2 regions of the Actinomadura sp. NPDC048032 genome follow, and region 2 is predicted to be linked to the other one. Evidence: riboswitches for the same ligand, from Rfam matches in the RefSeq annotation. Region 2 holds a riboswitch; the other holds the start of a gene.
The links. A riboswitch is a leader RNA that binds a small molecule or an ion and turns the genes downstream of it on or off. The one in region 2 is predicted to bind ZMP and ZTP.
Positions count from the first base shown of each region.

Region 1: it holds a riboswitch for ZMP and ZTP, as region 2 does, so the genes downstream of both, AB0C69_RS25140 (bifunctional methylenetetrahydrofolate dehydrogenase/methenyltetrahydrofolate cyclohydrolase) here and glyA (serine hydroxymethyltransferase) in region 2, are expected to answer to the same signal.

Region 1 is NZ_JBEZJP010000214.1:2,928-12,688, forward strand. It holds gene purH (bifunctional phosphoribosylaminoimidazolecarboxamide formyltransferase/IMP cyclohydrolase) at 1-1,244, shown strand, start outside; gene AB0C69_RS25125 (GAP family protein) at 1,532-2,158, shown strand; gene AB0C69_RS25130 (hypothetical protein) at 2,301-2,477, shown strand; gene AB0C69_RS25135 (GNAT family protein) at 2,497-3,090, opposite strand; ZMP/ZTP riboswitch at 3,221-3,306, shown strand; gene AB0C69_RS25140 (bifunctional methylenetetrahydrofolate dehydrogenase/methenyltetrahydrofolate cyclohydrolase) at 3,369-4,229, shown strand; gene AB0C69_RS25145 (FHA domain-containing protein) at 4,389-5,120, opposite strand; gene AB0C69_RS25150 (DUF3017 domain-containing protein) at 5,415-5,855, shown strand; gene AB0C69_RS25155 (NADP-dependent isocitrate dehydrogenase) at 5,994-7,211, shown strand; gene AB0C69_RS25160 (malate dehydrogenase) at 7,476-8,465, shown strand; partial or broken gene AB0C69_RS25165 (HSP90 family protein) at 8,638-9,761, shown strand, end outside.
Region 2 is NZ_JBEZJP010000251.1:733-10,493, reverse strand. It holds gene AB0C69_RS27270 (diacylglycerol kinase family protein) at 1-353, shown strand, start outside; gene AB0C69_RS27265 (PadR family transcriptional regulator) at 386-952, opposite strand; gene AB0C69_RS27260 (aldo/keto reductase) at 1,014-1,868, opposite strand; gene AB0C69_RS27255 (DNA-binding response regulator) at 1,963-2,628, shown strand; gene glyA (serine hydroxymethyltransferase) at 2,637-3,623, opposite strand; ZMP/ZTP riboswitch at 3,677-3,763, opposite strand; partial or broken gene AB0C69_RS27245 (EamA family transporter) at 3,868-4,701, opposite strand; gene AB0C69_RS27240 (Lrp/AsnC family transcriptional regulator) at 4,811-5,302, opposite strand; gene AB0C69_RS27235 (MFS transporter) at 5,380-6,627, opposite strand; gene bla (class A beta-lactamase) at 6,624-7,559, opposite strand; gene AB0C69_RS27225 (RNA polymerase-binding protein RbpA) at 7,842-8,213, opposite strand; gene secG (preprotein translocase subunit SecG) at 8,296-8,538, opposite strand; gene tpiA (triose-phosphate isomerase) at 8,678-9,487, opposite strand; partial or broken gene AB0C69_RS27210 (phosphoglycerate kinase) at 9,490-9,761, opposite strand, start outside.

The DNA of each region.
Region 1 (9,761 bases), on a different contig from region 2:
CGTTCGCCGACACGGTGGCCTCGGGCGCGACGCCGGACGAGTGCGTCGAGCAGATCGACATCGGCGGGCCCACGATGGTCCGCGCCGCCGCGAAGAACCACGCGAGCGTCTCCGTCGTGGTGGACCCGTCCGCCTACGGGACGGTCCTGGACGCCGTGAACGCCGGCGGTTTCACCCTGGACGAGCGCCGCCGCCTGGCCGCGCGGGCGTTCGCGCACACCGCGTCCTACGACGTGGCCGTCGCGTCCTGGTTCGCCGGCGACTACGCGCCCGACGAGACCGCCGCCGAGACGCGGTGGCCCGACTTCCTCGGCGCCACCTGGGAGCGCTCGAACACCCTGCGGTACGGCGAGAACCCGCACCAGCGGGCCGCCCTGTACCGCTCGCCGGGCGAGAGCGGCCTGGCCGGGGCCGAGCAGCTCTACGGCAAGGAGATGTCCTACAACAACTACGTCGACACCGACGCCGCGCGCCGCGCCGCCTACGACTTCACCGAGCCGTGCGTCGCGATCATCAAGCACGCCAACCCGTGCGGCATCGCGGTCGGCGCGGACATCGCCGAGGCGCACCGCAGGGCGCACGCCTGCGACCCGGTGTCGGCGTACGGCGGCGTGATCGCGGCGAACCGGCCGGTCACCGCCGCGATGGCCCGCCAGGTCACCGAGAGCTTCGCCGAGGTGCTGGTCGCCCCGTCCTTCGAGGACGAGGCCGTGACGGTCCTGAAGGACCGCTTCAAGAACATCCGCCTGCTGGTCTGCCCGGACGCCCCGGCGGGCGGCGTCGAGTACCGGCGCGTCGACGGCGGCGTGCTGCTGCAGGACGTGGACCGCGTGGACGCCCCCGGCGACGACCCGTCCTCCTGGGAGCTCAAGACCGGCGCCGCCGCGGACGAGGCGACGCTGCGCGACCTCGCGTTCGCGTGGCGGGCGATCCGCTCGGTGAAGTCCAACGCGATCCTGCTGGCCGCGGACGGCGCCACCGTCGGCGTCGGCATGGGCCAGGTCAACCGGGTCGACTCCGCCAAGCTCGCCGTCGCGCGGGCCGGGCAGGAGCGGGCCGCGGCGTCGGTGGGCGCGTCCGACGCGTTCTTCCCGTTCCCGGACGGCCTGGAGGTGCTGGCCGAGGCGGGCGTCCGCGCGATCGTCGAGCCGGGCGGGTCCGTCAACGACGACAAGGTGATCGCCGCGGCGGAGAAGGCCGGCATCACCCTCTACTTCACCGGCGTCCGGCACTTCTTCCACTGAGGGGCCGCGAGGCGCGCCGTCCGCCGGGCGCGCCGGCGGGGAACGTCCCGCCGGCGCGCCTGCGCGCTTCCCGGCCCGTGCCGCCGCGGGGCGTCGCGTCCGCGCTCCCCAGACGCGGGTCAGCCGCGTCCCTGGCGCGGGCCATCGGGCGGACCTCGGGGCAGAAAAAAGGATCAGCTCCCGGTCAAGAACGCGCCGGCCGGCGGATCGAGCCCCGGTCGCTCCTCTAGCGTGAGCCCTGACGAGGGGCGTCTCCCGTGCGGCGGGAGCCACGGCGGGGAGGGGCCATGAGCTTTCAGGTGCTCCCGCTGGCCATCACGATGATGGCGGGTCCCCAGATCATGTCGGCGATCATCCTGGTGACGACCCCGAGGCCCGTGCGGGTCTCCCTGGCGTTCCTGGCGGGCGTGGCCATCTCGGCGAGCGCGGGCGTCGCCGCCGCGCGGGGCATCTTCGCGCTGGTGGGCAACAGCGTGGACATCGGCAAGCCGTCCGACGACAGCTCGGTCGGCAAGATCGTCCAGTATGTGCTGATCGCGCTGCTGCTGGCCGCCATCGTGCGCAACTACGTGAAACGGGCCACGATCGAACCGCCCAAGTGGCTCGGCTCGCTGATGAACGCCGGGCCGGGCCGGGCGTTCAAGACCGGGCTGCTGCTGATCATCCTGATGCCCTCCGACATCATCGTGATGCTCACGGTGGGGGCCAACCTGGAGCAGCACCACGAGGGCGCGGCGGAGGCCGCCGTCTTCGTCGGGGCCACCCTCCTGGTCGCGGCGCTGCCGCTGCTCGCCGTGCTGCTGTTCCACCGGCGCGCCGAGCGCGCCATGCCCCGCGCGCGGGAGTGGATGACGAACAACAGCTGGATGGTCAACATCATCTGCTGTCTGATCTTCATCGCGATCATCCACTGACGGCGGCCCGCCCGGCCGCCCTCGCGCGACCCGTTCCGCGGCGCGGGACCACACACGGCCGCCGGGCAGGTACCCTCAGGCTGCCGCGCCCCCCTGTGACCCTCCCTTGACCCCGGCGCGGGCGTTCCGTGGTGGAGGCAGGATGAATCTGCTGATGTCCCTCATGCTCGGCGTCGTCTACCAGGCCGACTTGCTGCTGATGGAGTCGCGCCAGGTGATCGGGCTGGTCGCCGCGTTCCTGGCCGCGGTGCTCGCCGCCCAGCTCGGCTGGCACGGCACCGACCGCCTCATCGGCTGGCGCCAGCGCTCCGAGGACTGAGCGCCCCGCCCACCGGCCGTCAGCGCAGTCTCGCGCGCAGGGCGCGTTCGGCGGCGGGCCAGTCGTCGTCCGTCATCGCGTAGACGGCGGTGTCGCGGATCGAGCCGTCCGCGCGGATCCGGTGCTTCCGGTGGACGCCCTCGAACGCCGCCCCGAGCCGCTCGATCGCCGCGCGCGACCGCTCGTTGCTCACGTGCGTGTGCCAGCCGACCCGGATCGCCCCCAGGTCGGCGAACGCGCGGCCCATGAGCAGCAGCTTCGCCTCGGTGTTGAGCCCCGTCCGGTGCCACCGCGCCCCGATCCACGTGTGGCCGATGCACAGGCCGCGGTCGGACGGGGAGATCTCGTAGTACGACGTCGTCCCGGCGACCTCCCCGGTCACCGCGTCGATCTGGACCCAGGGCAGGCGCAGCCCGCGCTCGCAGGCCGCCAGCGCCTGGTCGACCTGCGCGCGCATGTCGGCGACGCTCTCCGGCCGGCGCTGGCTCATCCACGTCCACAGGTCCGGGTCCTTGGACGCCTCGAACAGGCCCGGGGCGTGCTCCGCGGACAGCGGCTCCAGCCGCACGTACCGCCCGGTCAGGACGGGCCGCTCGAACCATTCCTCGTTCATGCGGAGCACGCTAGGACCCCGGGGGCGGCCTCCGGCAGAGCCACTCGGCGCCCTTTTCCGCAAGCCACTCGCTGGGGGGCCTCCTCCACGGAGCCGCGGGGCCCGCCGTCTCCGGGCGGCCGGTTAGCATGGGGGCCTACGCGACTGGCGCGGTCAAGGTGGATCACCACCGGGGAGCGAACGACAGTCCGGACACCGCGCGCCTGGGTGGACGGGACCCATCCGGCCGGGCTGTGCGCCCGGGGCCCGGTCCCGCCGAGATCCACGCGGAGGAACGCATGACGGCACAGATTCTGGACGGCAAGGCCACGGCCGCCGAGATCCGCTCGAACCTCAAGGTCCGCGTCGAGGCGCTGCGCGAGCGCGGCGTCTCCGTCGGGCTCGGCACCGTCCTGGTCGGCGACGACCCCGGCAGCCACTCGTACGTGAACATGAAGCACCGCGACTGCGCCGAGGTCGGCATCGAGAGCATCCGCCGCGACCTGCCCGCCACCGCCTCGCAGGACGAGGTGGAGCGCGCCGTCGCCGAGCTGAACGCCGACCCCGCCTGCACCGGCTACATCGTCCAGCTGCCGCTCCCGAAGGGCCTCGACGAGCAGCGCGTGCTGGAGCGCATCGACCCCGTCAAGGACGCCGACGGCCTGCACCCGGTCAACCTCGGCCGGCTCGTCCTGATGCAGCCGGGCCCGCTGCCGTGCACGCCGAAGGGCATCGTCGAGCTGCTGCGACGCTTCGACGTCCCGCTGAAGGGGGCCGAGGTCACCGTCGTCGGCCGCGGCATCACCGTCGGCCGCTCCCTCGGCCTGCTGCTGACCCGCCGCACCGAGAACGCGACCGTCACCCTCTGCCACACCGCCACCCGCGACCTCGCCGAGCACACCCGCAAGGCCGACATCGTCGTGGCCGCGGCCGGGGTGCCCGGCCTCATCACCGCCGACATGGTCAGGCCCGGCGCCGCCGTCCTCGACGTGGGCGTGTCCCGCGTGGACGGCAAGCTCGCCGGGGACGTCGCCGCCCACGTCCGCGACGTCGCCGGCTGGGTCGCGCCCAACCCCGGCGGTGTCGGCCCGATGACCCGCGCCATGCTCCTCGCGAACGTCGTCGAGGCCGCCGAGCAGGCCACAGGGCAGGCCGTCTGACCACCAGCCCGACCGGACGGCCCCGCCGGGCCGGCCGGGCACGGGCCGCGGCCCCCGCCGGCGAGTCCCTGGGCCGCGCCGTCACTTACGCGGCCTCATCGGGGGCTGAGCGATCGCCCTCCTGTCGCGCTGCCGGGGAGGGCGACCGCGGGTCTCACATCAGCTGGCCCTCCGTCCCGCGGCCGTGCTGTGCGCCGGACGGCCCGGGCCGTGCGCGTGGCCGGTGGCGCCCGGCCGGCGCGTCTCGGTGGTGCCGCGCACCCCGGGGACGCGCCCGTCCATCGGCGGACGGCCCTGCTGGGGCACGTGCACCGGCGGCAGCGGGCGGACGAGGCCCATCGCGATGACCTCGTTGGCGAGCCGGGTGCGCCGGTTGGCGCCCTCGGGGATCCGGAACTTCTGGTAGAGGCGCAGCAGGTGCTGCTTGACCGCGGCCTCCGTGACGACCAGCTCGCCGGCGATGTCGCGCGCCGTGGCCGGCGCCACGAACGCCTCGTCGGACAGTGCGGGCCGGCACAGCGAGGTCAGCACGTCGACCTCCCGGCGGGTGAGCTCGGGCGCGACGGCGCGCCGCAGTTCGACGTCCGGGTCGACCTCCTCACGGGGGATGCCCCCCAAGCGGCAGCGCGCCGTGCCGAAGCTCACGACGTCACCGTCCTCCAGCACACGGCGGGCGATCGGCCGGCCGTTGACGCGCGTCCCGTTGCGGGACAGGCCCATGTCCACCACGTAGACGTACGGGCCACGTCGGACGATCTCTGCGTGCAAACGGGACACAGACGGGTCGTCGAGGCGGATGTCCACTCCTCTCCCTCTCCCGACCGTCGTCACGTCGGGGCGCAGCGGCACCACCAGCCCGCTGTCCTCGATCCGCATGAACGGCCCCTCCACGGCAGTCCTCCCAGCTAGTTAGCGACCCCTGTCTGCCGGGTTACCCGGGTGCCATGCCGTCACACCCTCCTACTGGCGAGTAGGACCGATGGCGCAGGGGATTCCGGGCTCTCGGCCATCACCTTGAGCACATAGGTCCCATCCGCATTTCGGCGGCGTGTGACAAACCGGACGCTCCCCCCGCCGCCTCGCTTGCGTCTCCGCCCCGACTCATTCGCGTCCCCCCGCGGACCGCTCCCGCCGGAGGGGTGCGCGATGTCGTGCCGGGGCCCGATTGCCTATACCGTGAGTGCCATGAGCACCCAGGTGCACCGGCGCAGGCGCAAGGCGCCGCGTCGGAGGAGCGCCGCCCCGCACTGGCTCGCGCGGCTGCCGTACCTCCTCGTGCTCAGCGGCGTCGGCGCGGGGCTCACGCTGTGCGCCTTCAACTACTTCCGCAAGGGCTCAGGCCTGATGGCCGCCGCGCTGCTCATCGGCGCGCTGGCCCGGCTGCTGCTCCCCGAGTCGCAGCTCGGCCCGCTCGCCGTCCGGAGCCGGTCGGTCGACTGCTGGACGCTCGTGATCCTCGGCGAGATGGTCGCGTTCGTGTCGCTGAGCGTCCCGCCGATGAACAAGACCGGGCTCGTCCTCGCCGGCGCGTTCGGCGTGCTGATCGCGTTCACGATGATGGTGCGCGGGGCGCGGCTGCTCCTCGCCGGGCGCTCCTCCCGGACGGCCAAGGAGCCCCCGGGCTAGCGCGTCGCCGCAGGTCAGGCCGGAGGCGGCGGGTCCCAGGGCAAGGCCAGGTCTAGACCTCATGACCGCCTCGGCTAGCCTTGCCAGTTGAGCCTTACAAGGACTGCTGGCCAGGTGTAGGAAAGGGACAGCAACAGCATGCCCAAGATCAAAGTAGCGGGCCCGGTCGTCGAACTCGACGGCGACGAAATGACGCGGATCATCTGGAAATTCATCAAGGACCAGTTGATCCTGCCCTACCTCGATGTGGACCTGAAGTACTACGACCTGGGGATCGAGCACCGTGACGCCACGGACGACCAGGTCACCGTCGACGCCGCCAAGGCCATCCTGGAGCACGGCGTCGGTGTGAAGTGCGCGACCATCACCCCCGACGAGGCGCGCGTCGAAGAGTTCGGCCTGAAGAAGATGTGGCGGTCCCCGAACGGGACGATCCGCAACATCCTGGGCGGCGTGATCTTCCGTGAGCCGATCGTTGTCTCCAACATCCCGCGCCTGGTCCCCGGCTGGACGAAGCCGATCATCATCGGCCGCCACGCCCACGGCGACCAGTACAAGGCCACCGACTTCGTCGTGCCGGGCCCGGGCAAGGTGACGATCACCTACACCCCCGAGAACGGCGACGAGCCGATGGAGTTCGAGGTCGCCTCGTTCCCCGGCGGCGGCGTGGCCATGGGCATGTACAACTACGACGACTCGATCCGCGACTTCGCCCGGACGAGCATGCGGTACGCGCTGAGCCGCGGGATGCCGCTGTACATGTCGACGAAGAACACGATCCTCAAGGCCTACGACGGCCGGTTCAAGGACCTCTTCCAGGAGATCTACGAGACCGAGTTCAAGGCCGAGTTCGAGGCCAAGGGCCTCACCTACGAGCACCGCCTGATCGACGACATGGTCGCGGCCGCGCTCAAGTGGGAGGGCGGGTTCGTCTGGGCCGCCAAGAACTACGACGGCGACGTCCAGTCCGACACCCTCGCGCAGGGCTTCGGCTCCCTCGGCCTGATGACCTCCGTCCTCATGACCCCCGACGGCAGGACCGTCGAGGCCGAGGCCGCGCACGGCACGGTGACCCGGCACTACCGGCAGCACCAGCAGGGCAAGCCGACGTCGACCAACCCGATCGCGTCCATCTTCGCCTGGACGCGCGGGCTGGAGCACCGCGGCAAGCTCGACGGCCAGCCCGAGGTCATCGACTTCGCCCGCAAGCTGGAGCAGGTCTGCATCGAGACCGTCGAGAGCGGCCAGATGACCAAGGACCTCGCCCTGCTCGTCGGCGGGGAGACCCCCTGGCTGACCACGCAGGGCTTCCTGGAGGCGCTCGACACCAACCTCCAGAAGAAGATCGGCGGCTAGCACCTCGCCGGTCGCCCCCGCGCATACGGGGTGAAGGCCGTTCCGGATCCGTCCGGGACGGCCTTCCGCCTGTTCGGGGCGGGGGGCGTGCCGGGAGGCACACCTGCGCGGTGGCGGGCGGGACGTGCGCGATAGCCTGGCACCGCAACTATCTCGACGGCGAGAGAACCCGCGCGACGGAGTGCGGGCGGGCGGCCTCTCGGGCGGTCGGGTTCCCAAGGATGGCCGCCTGAGCCCCGTCAGGTCACAGCAGGAGAAGGACGCATGACTCGCACCCCAGTCACCGTTACCGTTACCGGCGCCGCGGGCCAGATCGGCTACGCGCTGCTGTTCCGCATCGCGTCCGGGCACCTCCTCGGCGCGGACGTGCCCGTACGCCTGCGCCTGCTGGAGATCCCGCAGGCGGTGAAGGCCGCGGAGGGCACCGCGATGGAACTGGACGACTGCGCGTTCCCGCTGCTGTCCGGCATCGACATCTTCGACGACGCCGGCCGGGCGTTCGAGGGGACGAACGTGGCGCTGCTGGTCGGCGCCCGCCCGCGCACGAAGGGCATGGAGCGCGGCGACCTGCTGGAGGCCAACGGCGGCATCTTCAAGCCGCAGGGCGAGGCGATCAACGCCGGCGCCGCCGACGACGTCAAGGTCCTCGTGGTCGGCAACCCGGCCAACACCAACGCGCTGATCGCGCAGCAGCACGCGCCGGACGTCCCGGCCGAGCGGTTCACCGCGATGACGCGCCTGGACCACAACCGCGCCCTCGCGCAGCTGGCGAAGAAGACGGGCGCCTCGGTCTCCGACATCCGCAGGATGACGATCTGGGGCAACCACTCCGCCACGCAGTACCCGGACCTGTTCCACGCCGAGATCGCCGGCAGGAACGCCGCCGAGACGGTGAACGACCAGGACTGGCTGGAGAACACCTTCATCCCGACCGTCGCCAAGCGCGGCGCCGCGATCATCGAGGCGCGGGGCGCGTCGTCGGCGGCGTCGGCAGCGTCCGCCGCGATCGACCACGTGCACACCTGGGTGAACGGCACCGCCGACGGCGACTGGACGTCGATGGCGGTCGTGTCGGACGGCTCCTACGGCGTCCCCGAGGGCCTGATCTCCTCCTTCCCGGTCACCGCCGCGGACGGGAAGTGGGAGATCGTCCAGGGCCTGGAGATCGACGACTTCTCCCGCGCCCGGATCGACGCGTCCGTCGCGGAGCTGTCGGAGGAGCGCGAGGCGGTCCGCAAGCTCGGCCTCATCTGACCTGAGCGCCGACGAGCCCCGGACCCCGTGGTCCGGGGCTCGTCCGCGTCCGGGCCGATTCCGGGCGGCGGCGGGGCGGCGATCACGCGGTGGCGACGGCAAATGATCTGAATGCGTCGGTATCGGTCGCTAGGGTGTGATCGCTCGGAAAGTGATCGGGGGAGGCGTGCCGGTGGCCGAACAGGCGTTCCAGGTGGACCTGCGGGGCGTGGTGGATCTGCTGAGCCGCCACCTCTACGCGAGCCCGCGCGTCTACCTGCGGGAGCTGCTGCAGAACGCGGTGGACGCGATCACCGCGCGCGGCGCCGGCGGCCGCGTCGAGATCGAGACGGGCGGCGGCGTGCTGCGCGTCCACGACGACGGCGTCGGCCTGACCGAGGACGAGGTGCACACGCTGCTGGCGACCATCGGGCGGTCGTCCAAGCGGGACGAACTGGGCTTCGCGCGGCACGACTTCCTCGGCCAGTTCGGGATCGGGCTGCTGTCGGCGTTCCTCGTCGCGGACGAGATCGAGGTCGTGACGCGGTCCGCGCGCGGCGGCGGCGCCGTCCGGTGGACGGGACGGTCCGAGGGCAGCTACCTGGTCGAGCCGGGCGAGCGCGACGAGCCGGGCACGACGGTGACGCTGCGGGCGCGGCCGGGCGCGGGGGAGCTGCTCAGCCCGCCGGTCGTCGCCGAGCTGGCCGCCACCTACGGGTCGCTCCTCCCGGTCGAGCTGGTCGTGGACGGCGTGGCAGTCACCGGCGACGGGCCGCCGTGGCGGGCGTCCTACCGCGATCCCGCCGACCGCAGGCGGGCGCTGGAGCGGTACTGCGAGGAGGTCTGCGGGTTCACCCCGTTCGACGTCGTGGACCTCGACGTGCCGGAGGCCGGGCTGACGGGCGTCGCGTTCGTCCTGCCCGAACCGGTGTCGCCGTCCGCGCGCGCCGCGCACCGCGTCTACCTGAAGCGGATGCTGCTGGCCGAGAGCGTCGAGGGACTGCTTCCCGACTGGGCGTTCTTCGCGCGCTGCGTCGTGGACGCGGGGGAGCTGCGGCCGACCGCGAGCCGCGAGGCCCTCTACGAGGACGAGCTGCTCGAATCGACCCGGCACGGCCTCGGCGAGGTGCTGCGGCAGTGGCTGGTGAAGCTCGCCGAGACCGACCCGGCGCGGCTGCGGGCCTTCCTGCGGCTGCACCAGCTCGGCGTCAAGGCGATGGCCCTGCACGACGACGACATGCTGCGGATCGTCGACCGGTGGCTGGAGTACGAGACGTCCTCCGGGCCGATGACCCTGCACGAGTTCCGCCGCCGCCA
Region 2 (9,761 bases):
GCGAGACGCACGAGGTCGCGACGCACCAGCTGAACGTCGCCAACGGCGCGCACCACAGCGGGCAGCGCATCGCCCGCGACGCCAGCCCGGACGACCGGCTGCTGGCCGTGTACCGGCTCGGCGACGAGCGGCGGCTGCGGCTGGCGTCGGCCACGGCCCGGCACGTCCTCACCGGCCCGTGGCGGTCGCTGGAGGACGACGCCTTCCTCACCACGGCGAACGTGGAGATCGAGACCGACCCGCCGATGCAGGTGGACGTGGACGGCGAGGTCCGCGGCCGCACCCCGGTGTCGATCAAGCTGCGCGGCAACGCGCTGCGGGTGATCGTCCCCAGGACGTTCGTCGACACCTGACCGGCCGCGGGCGGCGCGGGCGCCCGGGCCCGTCAGCCGGTCGCGCCGCGCTCGTCGGCCATGACGTAGGCGCCCGCCTCCAGGCGCTCGATCACGCCGAGCGTCCAGGCCCTGGCGGAGTCGGCGGAGTGGACCCACCAGCCGAGCAGCTCGCGCAGGTGGTCGGAGGGGTCCAGCTCGTCCAGGGGCGGGGCGACGGAGGCGCGCCAGGCGGCGAGGCCGTCGAGGCGCTCGCGCAGCAGGGCGAGCGCCTCGGCGCGCGGCAGCTCGGTGAGGAACCCGAGGCCCGCCGTCAGCATCTCCGGATGCCGGACGTCCACCGCGGAGAGGGCGGAGCGCAGCAGCCGGTGGAACTCCGCCCGGCCGGCCTCGGTGATCTCGTAGTCGGTGTGCGGCGGGCCCGCCTCGCTCTCCTCCACCTCGTGGGCGTGCAGCAGGCCCTCCTTGGCCAGCTGCCTGAGCGCGTGGTAGATCGAGCCCGGGTTGACGTGGGCCCACTCGTCCGAGCCCCAGGAGAGCAGCTCACGGCGGACCTCGTAGCCGTGCGCCCGCCCGAACCTGCGCACCCCGCCGAGCACCAGCAGCCGCGTCGTCGACATCCTCTCCCCCTGATCGCAAACCTGTTCAGGGTAGAGGCTCCGGCGGCCGCGCGCGCGGTCCTCACCGCTTCAGTGCGGCGAGATCCTCCGGGGCGAGCACCAGATCCGCGGCGGCGAGGTTCTCCTCCAGGTGGTCCGGGGAGCCGGTGCCCGGGATCGCGAGCATCACCGGCGAGAGCGCCAGCAGCCCGGCGAGCAGCACCTGCGGGACGGTGGCGCCGTGGCGGGCGGCGACCGCGTTGACGCGCGCGTCGTCGGGGATGCCGAACCCGCCGAGGGGGAAGTAGGGGGCGTAGGCGATGTGGTCGCGCTCACACGCGGCGAGGAGCTCGGCGTCCCGCGGCCGCGTCACGTCGAACCGGTTCTGGACGGCCGCGACCGGCGCGATCCCGCGCGCCTCCTCCAGCTGGGCGAGGCTCACGTGGCTCAGCCCGAGGTGCCTGATCAGCCCTTCCTCGCGGAGGGCGGCGAGGACGGCGAAGCGCTCCCCGATCGGCTCGGTCCCCGGCTCCTCCAGCCCGCCGGGCCGCAGGTAGACCAGGTCGAGCCGGTCGAGCCCGAGTTCGGTGAGGTTGCGCTCCACCTCGGCGCGCAGCTCCGGCGCCGGGAGCTGCCCGGACGGGAAGGGGTCGCCCGGGCCCCGGTACGGGCCCACCTTCGTGGCGACGACCAGGCCGGGCGGGTAGGGGGCCAGCGCGGCGCGGATCATCTCGTTGGCCGTGGGGCCGCCCTCGTAGTAGTAGAACGCGGCCGTGTCGATGTGGTCCACGCCCAGCTCGACGGCCCGCTGGAGGATCTTGATTCCGGTGTCCCGGTCGCCCGCGGGCCCGCCGAGGGTGCTCACGGGCAGCCGCATCGCGCCGAAGCCCATCCGGGAGATCCGCAGGTCGCCGCCGAGATCGAAGTGTCGTGTCATGCGGTCCACTGTGCTGCGCCCGCCGGGACGCGGCGACCGGCTGGCAGGTTGCTGCCACGGCGGCGGCCCGCGGGCCGCGTGGCAGACTGGGTCCGTGAGCGCCGATCTGGACCGGAACGTCGTGCTGCGCGGCGAGGAGGAGCTGGTCGAGCGCGCCGGACGGCTGTTCTTCGCGTGCGAGGAGTTCTCGTGCGCCGCGACGGACCAGAACACGTGGGCGCTGCCCGGCCTGCGGGAGTGGATCGTCGCCGAGCGGCGCCGGATCCGGCCCGCCCCGGCCGTCCGCAAGCTGTACAACCCGGCGGCCCTGGCCGACGAGGAGTCCGAGCGGCGGCTCCTCGCGATCGCCGCCGCGGGCGGGCGGGTGCGGATCTGCCCCGCGCCGCTCCCCCACGAGACGATCATCGTGGACCGGAGGGTCGCCATCCTCGCCGGCCCGGTCGAGGGCGGCGTCCGCGAGTACACGGTCGTCCGGTCGCCGGGCGTGGTGAAGGGCGTGGTCTCGCTCTTCGAGGCGACGTGGGAGACGGCGGCCGACCTGGCCGACCACCGGCGCGGCCGGCCGCCCGCGCTGAGCGAGGAGAGCCTGCGCATCCTGCGGCTGCTCGGCGGCGGGCTGAAGGACGAGGCCGCCGCGCGCCGGCTCGGCATGTCGCTGCGCACCTACCGGCGCCGCGTCGCGGAGATCCTGACCCTGCTGGACGCCGACTCCCGCTTCCAGGCGGGCCTGCGCGCCCACGAGTTCGGCCTGGTCGGCTGAGAGCCCCCTCAGCCGCCGACGAGCGGGACGAGGTCGATGAGGATGAGGTGGTTGTCGGTGCCTCCGGAGATCAGGTCGTAGCCGCGGTCCAGCAGCGCGGCGGCCAGCGCCTTGGCGTTCGCGACCACCTGCCGCGCGTACCCGGCGAAGTCCGGCTGCGCCGCCTCCTTCAGCGCGACGGCGATCGCGGCCGTCGTGTGGTTGTGCGGCCCGCCCTGCAGGCCCGGGAAGACGGCCTTGTCGACCGCCTTCGCGTGCTCCGCCGTCGACAGGATCATGGCGCCGCGGGGGCCGCGCAGCGTCTTGTGCGTGGTGGTGGTGACGACGTCGGCGTGCCCGACCGGGGACGGGTGCGCGCCGCCGGCGACCAGGCCCGCGATGTGCGCGATGTCGGCCGCCAGGACCGCCCCGGCCTCCCGGGCGATCTCGGCGAACGCCGGGAAGTCGATCGTCCGCGGGACCGCGGTGCCGCCGCACCAGATCAACTTCGGCCGCTCCTTGAGGGCGAGGTCGCGCACCTGGTCCATGTCGACGCGGCCGGTGTCGGCGCGCACGTCGTAGCGGACGGGGCGGAACCACTTGCCGGTGGCCGACACCGACCAGCCGTGCGTCAGGTGGCCGCCCATCGGCAGCGACAGGCCCATGACCGGGTCGCCGGGCTCCAGGAACGCCATGTAGACGGCGAGGTTGGCGGGCGAGCCCGAGTAGGGCTGGACGTTGGCGTGCTCGGCGCCGAACACGCCCTTCGCCCGCTCGATGGCGAGCAGCTCGATGGGGTCGACGTTCTGCTGGCCCTCGTAGTAGCGCTTGCCCGCGTAGCCCTCGGAGTACTTGTTGGTCAGGACCGTGCCGGCGGCCTCCAGCACCGCCTCCGAGACGTAGTTCTCCGAGGCGATCAGGCGGATCTTCTCGTACTGGCGGCGGGCCTCGGCCTCCACCAGCGCGGCGATCTCGGGGTCTTGGCCCTGCAGATGGGGTACGGCCGGTTCGTGCATCGTGAGCCTCCGCGCTGCTCGCGCCGGGGCTTCGGGCACCCCGGCGAAGGGGACCCGTACACCCAGGCGCGCGGTGTGCGGACTACTTTCGCTCCCCGGTGGTCGTCTCCACCTTGACTGCGCCAGTCGCGTGGGCGCCATCATACCGGGCCGGCCCGCGCCGGCGGGGCGCGCGTGCGGGGACCGAGACCAGGAACAGCCCGCCCAGCAGCAGCAGCGACCCCGCCGCGACCGGCGCCGACATGCGCTCGCCGAGGACGGCCACGGCCAGGCCGGCGGCGACGAGCGGCTCGGCGAGGCTGAGCGTCCCGGCGGTCGCGGCCGTCACCCGGCCGAGGCCGGTGACGAAGAACATGTACGCGGCGGCGGTGGCGGCGAGCCCGAGCCAGGCCACCAGGGCCGCCGAGCGCGGCGCGGCGAGGGCGGGCAGTTCCGGCAGCGTCCAGGGAAGCAGGGCCGCTCCCCCTGCCAGGAGCGTCACCGACACCGCTCCGGCCATCCCGACCCCTCGCATCCCGCCGCCGTGGCCCGTGGGCGTCTCTGCCGACACCAGCACCTTGGCCGAGACCGTGTAGACGCCGAAGCACGTGCCGCCGGCCAGGCTCAGCGCGATCCCGGCCGGGTCCGCGTGGACGGCCTCCCCCGGCACCATCAGCAGCGCCACGCCGCCGACCGCGCAGGCCGTCCCGGCCCACCAGCGGCGGCCGAGCCGGGCGCCCAGGACGAGCCGCTCGCAGAGGCCGGTGGAGACGGGCGCGAGCCCGAACACGACGGCGGTCGCGACGGCCGCGCCGGTCCGGTCGACCGCGCTGAAGAACGACGCCTGGAAGACGCCGGTCGCCGCCGAGGCCGCCGCGAGGGGCGGCCAGGTGCGCCTGGTCAGCGCCAGGAACGCGCGGCGGTCCGCCACGAGCACGAGGACGGCGAGGACGAGCCCGCCCGAGAGGATGCGGGCGCCGCCGACCGCGACCGGGTCCGCGGACGGACCCGCCAGCACCTGCGCCGGCCCGACCGTTCCCCAGAGCACGCCGGCGGCGAGCACCAGCAGCACACCGGATGTGTTGTTCCATCGGTCCATGCCGCCGAAGCTAGGCGAACATGCGGAACTCAGACCTTAGGACCGTCATTCGTTCGCTTCAACCGACCGAGGCCGTCATTCCTTCGCCGCTCACCGAGAACTGCATACCTCAGCTGTAGGGCGTTCGGCCTTCAGGCCGGTGGTCCGACGGAAGTTCGGACTGCTCGACCGGCTGCACGTAGTCGTACACGACGATCGTGCGGACGTCCACGTACTCCTTGCGGCGCGCCAGCCGGTCGAGGACGAAGTCGCGCAGGTACGCGGTGCTCGGCACGGCCACGTGGACGAGCAGGTCCTCGTTCCCGGTCACGACGAAGACCCCGATCGTCTCGGGCATCGAGGCCATGCTGTCGCGCGCGGACTCGATCGCCTCGCGCGACTGCGGCCGGATCCTGATCGAGATCAGCGCCTGCACGCCGCGTCCCAGCCGCTCCAGGTCGGCCGCCGCGTGGAACCCGGTGATGACGCCCCGCGAGCGCAGCGCCCGCGTCCGCTCCAGGGCCGTGGACGGCGCGATCCCCACCGCCTCCGCCAGCTCGCGGTTGGTCTGCCGCCCGTCCCGCTGCAGGCGCCGCAGGATCGCCTGGTCGACCGCGTCCATGTGGTCCCTCCCGAACTGCCCGGCGGACGCCGAACTCCCGCGCGGGAATCGCGCCCGGACGTCCCGTCCCCCGAAGATTATTCGCCGCGGGCCGGGCCCGCCACGGGGCCCGCCATGGTGTCCGCCGCGGTGCACGCCACCGCCAGGAGCGCGCAGGCGCCGACGCCGGTGAGGGCCCACGCCGCGCCCGCCGGGCCGAGGTCGAAGAGGCGGCCGATCACCAGGTCGCCCGCGAAGGAGAACATGCCGGCGCAGAACGCCAGTACGCCGTAGTAGGAGCCGAAGCGCTCCGGCGGAGCGCGCCGGGCGGTCCGCTGGAAGACCGAGGGCTGGACGAGGCCGTTGGCGACGCCGTTGAGGACGGCCGCGAGCATCAGCGGGCCGGGCCGCGTGCCGTCCAGCGCCGCGAGGACGAAGAACCCGGCCGCGGCGCACAGCAGGCCGGTCCGCAGCACCCACGGCCGCTCGCCGCGGCGCCGGACGGCGACGAGGGGCTGGACCGCCGCCGCGACCATCGCCAGCAGGGAGAAGCTGAGCGTCGCCACCGCGGGCGTGAAGCCGAGGAGGGGCACGGCCGTCATGATGTGGGTGGCGAGCAGCGTTGTGGGCGCGGTCAGCAGCGCGAAGTAAAGGAACGCCCGATCGGCGAGCACCGCCCGCACGCCCGCGAGGACGTCGCGGGGACGCGCGGTCGTGCTTCTCCTGCCGGACCGGGGCACGAGAAGGAAGAGGACGCCGGCGACTACCCAGAGTGCGGCGGCCGCCCCCGTCAGGAGCGCGAACCCGGACCCGGTGCCCAGAAGGAGGAGCCCCATCGGCGGGCCCGCGACCGTCGCCAGGTGCTGGGCGGCGACGTAGGCGGCGAAGCCGCCCGACCGGCCGGCGGGACCGACGGACGCCAGCAGGCTGTGGCCCGCGGGGTTGTAGAGCGCCCCGCCGACCGCGATGGCGACGGCCGCGCAGAGCAGCGCCCCCACGCTTCCGGCGAACCCGAGGCCCGCGAACCCCAGCGCGCGCACGGCGCAGGAGATCATTCCGGTCCGGCGCGCGCCGAGCAGGTCGGTGACCGCGCCGACCGGCAGGAGCAGCGCGAACTGCAGGCCCACCCGCACGCCGAGGACCAGGCCGACCGTGCCGGCCAGCAGCCCGAGGTCGTGCCGGAGGTGGGCGACGAGGTGCGCCATCACCGCGAAGAAGCCGAGGCTGGCGGCGAGCTGGATCGCCACGACCACCGCGACGACCCTGCGGTCGGACGGGTTCGCGGCGGGGGCGGGCGGTGGGCCGGGGGGCGCGGGGGCGGGCGCGGGGACGGAGACGGCGGTCACAGCCCTGCCCGGGACAGGTCCGAGACGACCAGCGCGGTGGCCTCCGCGATCAGGGCGTTCTTCGGCGGGGTGTCGTAGCCCGGGCGGTCGGACATGACGGCCACCATCAGCGGGGCGCCCCGGGGAGGCCGCACGACGGCGATGTCGTTGGCCCGGCCGTAGTCGCCGGTGCCGGTCTTACTGGCCGCCTTCCATCCCCGGGGCAGACCCGCCCTCACGCGCTGGGCTCCGACGGCCGTGGCGCTGCGTTCGAGCCAGCCGCGGACCAGAGCGCGCTTGCCGGGCTCCAGCGCGTCCCCGAGGACGATCGCGCGGTAGTCGGCGGCGATCGCCCGGGGGCTCGTGGTGTCGCGGGGGTCGTCCGGACGCACCCTGTTCAGCTCGGGCTCGTAGTCGTCCATGCGGCCGACGGTGTCGCCGAGGCCCCGCAGGTAGGCGGTCAGCCCCGAAGGTCCGCCGACGTCGCGCATCAGCAGGTTCCCCGCCGTGCCGTCGCTGAAGCGGATGGCGGCGTCGCACAGCTCCCGTATGGTCATCCCGGTGGCGACGCGGTCCTTGGTGATCGGTGAGATGGAGTTCACGTCGGCCCGGGTGTAGGTGACGCGCTCGTCCAGGTGGCCGAGCGGGTTGCGGTGCAGCACCGCCGCCGCGGCGAGCGTCTTGAAGGTGGAGCAGAACGCGAAGCGCTCGTCGGCGCGGTGGGCGACCTCGGCTCCGGTCCCGGTCGCCAGCGCGTACACGCCGAGGCGGGCGCCGTGCCGGCGTTCGAGCGCCGCGAACCGCGACAGGTCCGGCGGCGCGGCCGAGCGCCGGGCGGGCGGCGAGGACGGCGCGGACGACGGGCGCTCCTTGTCGCCGCATCCCGCCAGCGGCAGCAGGGCCGCGGCGGCCAGCAGCGCCCGCCGGGAGGTGCCTGACTGCTCGGATGGCATGCGGAGGCACCTGCTTTCCCGGCGGCGGAGGGCGGACGCCGCCCAGCAGACCAGAGCAGCACTCGTGACGTCCAATATGGATATCACTCGTACCGCCATACGCATGTCCATATCAGCGCTGGTCAGGCAGGCCGGGCCGAGGCACCTCACGGCGACCGGCGATTCTGCCGAAGCCCGTGCCCCGCGGTGCCGGCGCCCGGCGGCCCAGGATCCGGCGGCCGGAAAAAGCGTGTGGCCCGACCCCGGAACGGGATCGGGCCACACGGTGCGGCTTCGGCGGCGTCAGCGGGCCGCGGCCTCCATGGCCTGCTTGACGGCGGCGCGCTTCTGCCGGAGCTTGGCGAGCGCCTCCTCCAGGATGGCCTCGCCGTCCTCGTCGCTGCGCCGCTCCTTCACGTACGCGAGGTGGGTCTTGTACGGCTCCGTCTTCGGCGGGGCCGGGGGGTTCTCGGAGTCCTGGCCGGCGGGGAACCCGCAGCGCGGGCAGTCCCAGGTCTCGGGGACCGCGACGTCCGTCGCGAAGCTGGGGCGGGTCTCGTGCCGGTTGGCGCAGTAGAAGGTCACCCAGACGCGGGGGGCGGCGTCGCCGCGCTCCGCCTCTCCCATCGGACCGGCCCCGACACGGCTGCCCCGAATCGCGTTGCCACTACCCACGGAATACTCCTCGCTTGGTGTGCCGCCGCCGCCCGTGACCTTCGAGGACGGCGCGGCGCTCGCATGTGTTGGACGGGCCGGCTCAGCCGACGCCCTTGTGCTTGAACAGCAGTCCCAGCACGACGATCGAGGCGAACCAGACCACCCCGACGCCGATGGTCAGCCGGTCGAGGTTGCGCTCGACCACCGACGACCCTCCGAGGGAGGACGAGACGCCGCCGCCGAACATGTCGGACAGGCCGCCGCCCTTGCCCTTGTGCATCAGGACGAGGACCACCATCAGCAGGCTCGTGACGATGAGCACGATGGACGTTGCGATGATCACGTTTCTTCAGCGCCTTGTCTGTAGTTCAGGACGGAGGTCGAGCCGGACCGGGCGTTTACCCGTCAGCTACGAAGGGTACGACGAAGTCCCCGCTGGTTCGGCAAGAACCCCCGGTTCACGCGGAATTGATCAGATGTGATCAGACCGGCAGATCCCGGTACCGGCAGATCTTGACGAACTCTCCCGGGTCCAGGCTGGCACCTCCGACCAAGGCGCCGTCCACGTCGGCCTGCGCCATGATCCCGGCGACGTTGCCGCCCTTCACCGAACCGCCATACAGGATACGCGCCTCGTCGGCCACACCGCCGTCGTACAGCTCGGCGAGCCGCGTGCGGATGGCCCCGCAGACCTCCTGCGCGTCCTGCGGCGTGGCGACCTCGCCGGTGCCGATCGCCCAGACGGGCTCGTAGGCGATCACCGAGCGCCGCACCTGGTCGGCGGTGATCTTCTCAAGCCCGCCGTCGACCTGCGCGAGCACGTGCGGGACGTGCCCGCCGGCCTTGCGGACCTCCAGCCCCTCGCCCACGCACAGGATCGGGGTGAGGTCGGCGGCGAGCGCGGCCCTGGCCTTGGCGTTGACGACCGCGTCGTCCTCGGCGTGGTACTGGCGCCGCTCGGAGTGCCCGACGACGGCGTAGGTGCAGCCGAGCTTGGCCAGCATCGCCGCGGAGATCTCGCCGGTGTAGGCGCCGGACGCGTGCTGGGAGACGTCCTGCGCGCCGTACTGGATGCCGTACTTGTCGGCCTCGATCAGGGTCTGCACCGAGCGGAGCGCGGTGAACGGCGGGAGCACCGCGACGTCGACGGCCGCGTAGTCGGCGTCCTTGAGCGCGAACGCCATCTTCTGGACGAGCGCGATCGCCTCGAGGTGGTTGTTGTTCATCTTCCAGTTGCCGGCCATGAGCGGCTTGCGGCCGGTCGGGCCGCCGGAAGGGGTCGCGCGGGCCATCGTCAGTCCTCCAGGGCTTGCAGGCCGGGCAGCGTCTTGCCTTCGAGGTACTCGAGGCTCGCGCCGCCGCCGGTCGAGATGTGGGAGAAGGCCGCCTCGTCGAAGCCGAGCAGCCGGACGGCGGCGGCCGAGTCGCCGCCGCCGACCACGGTGAACGCGCCGGAGTCGATGAGGCCCTGCGCGACGGCGCGGGTGCCGTGCGAGTAGGGCTCCATCTCGAACACGCCCATGGGGCCGTTCCAGAAGACCGTCCTGGCGTCGGCGAGGCGCGCGG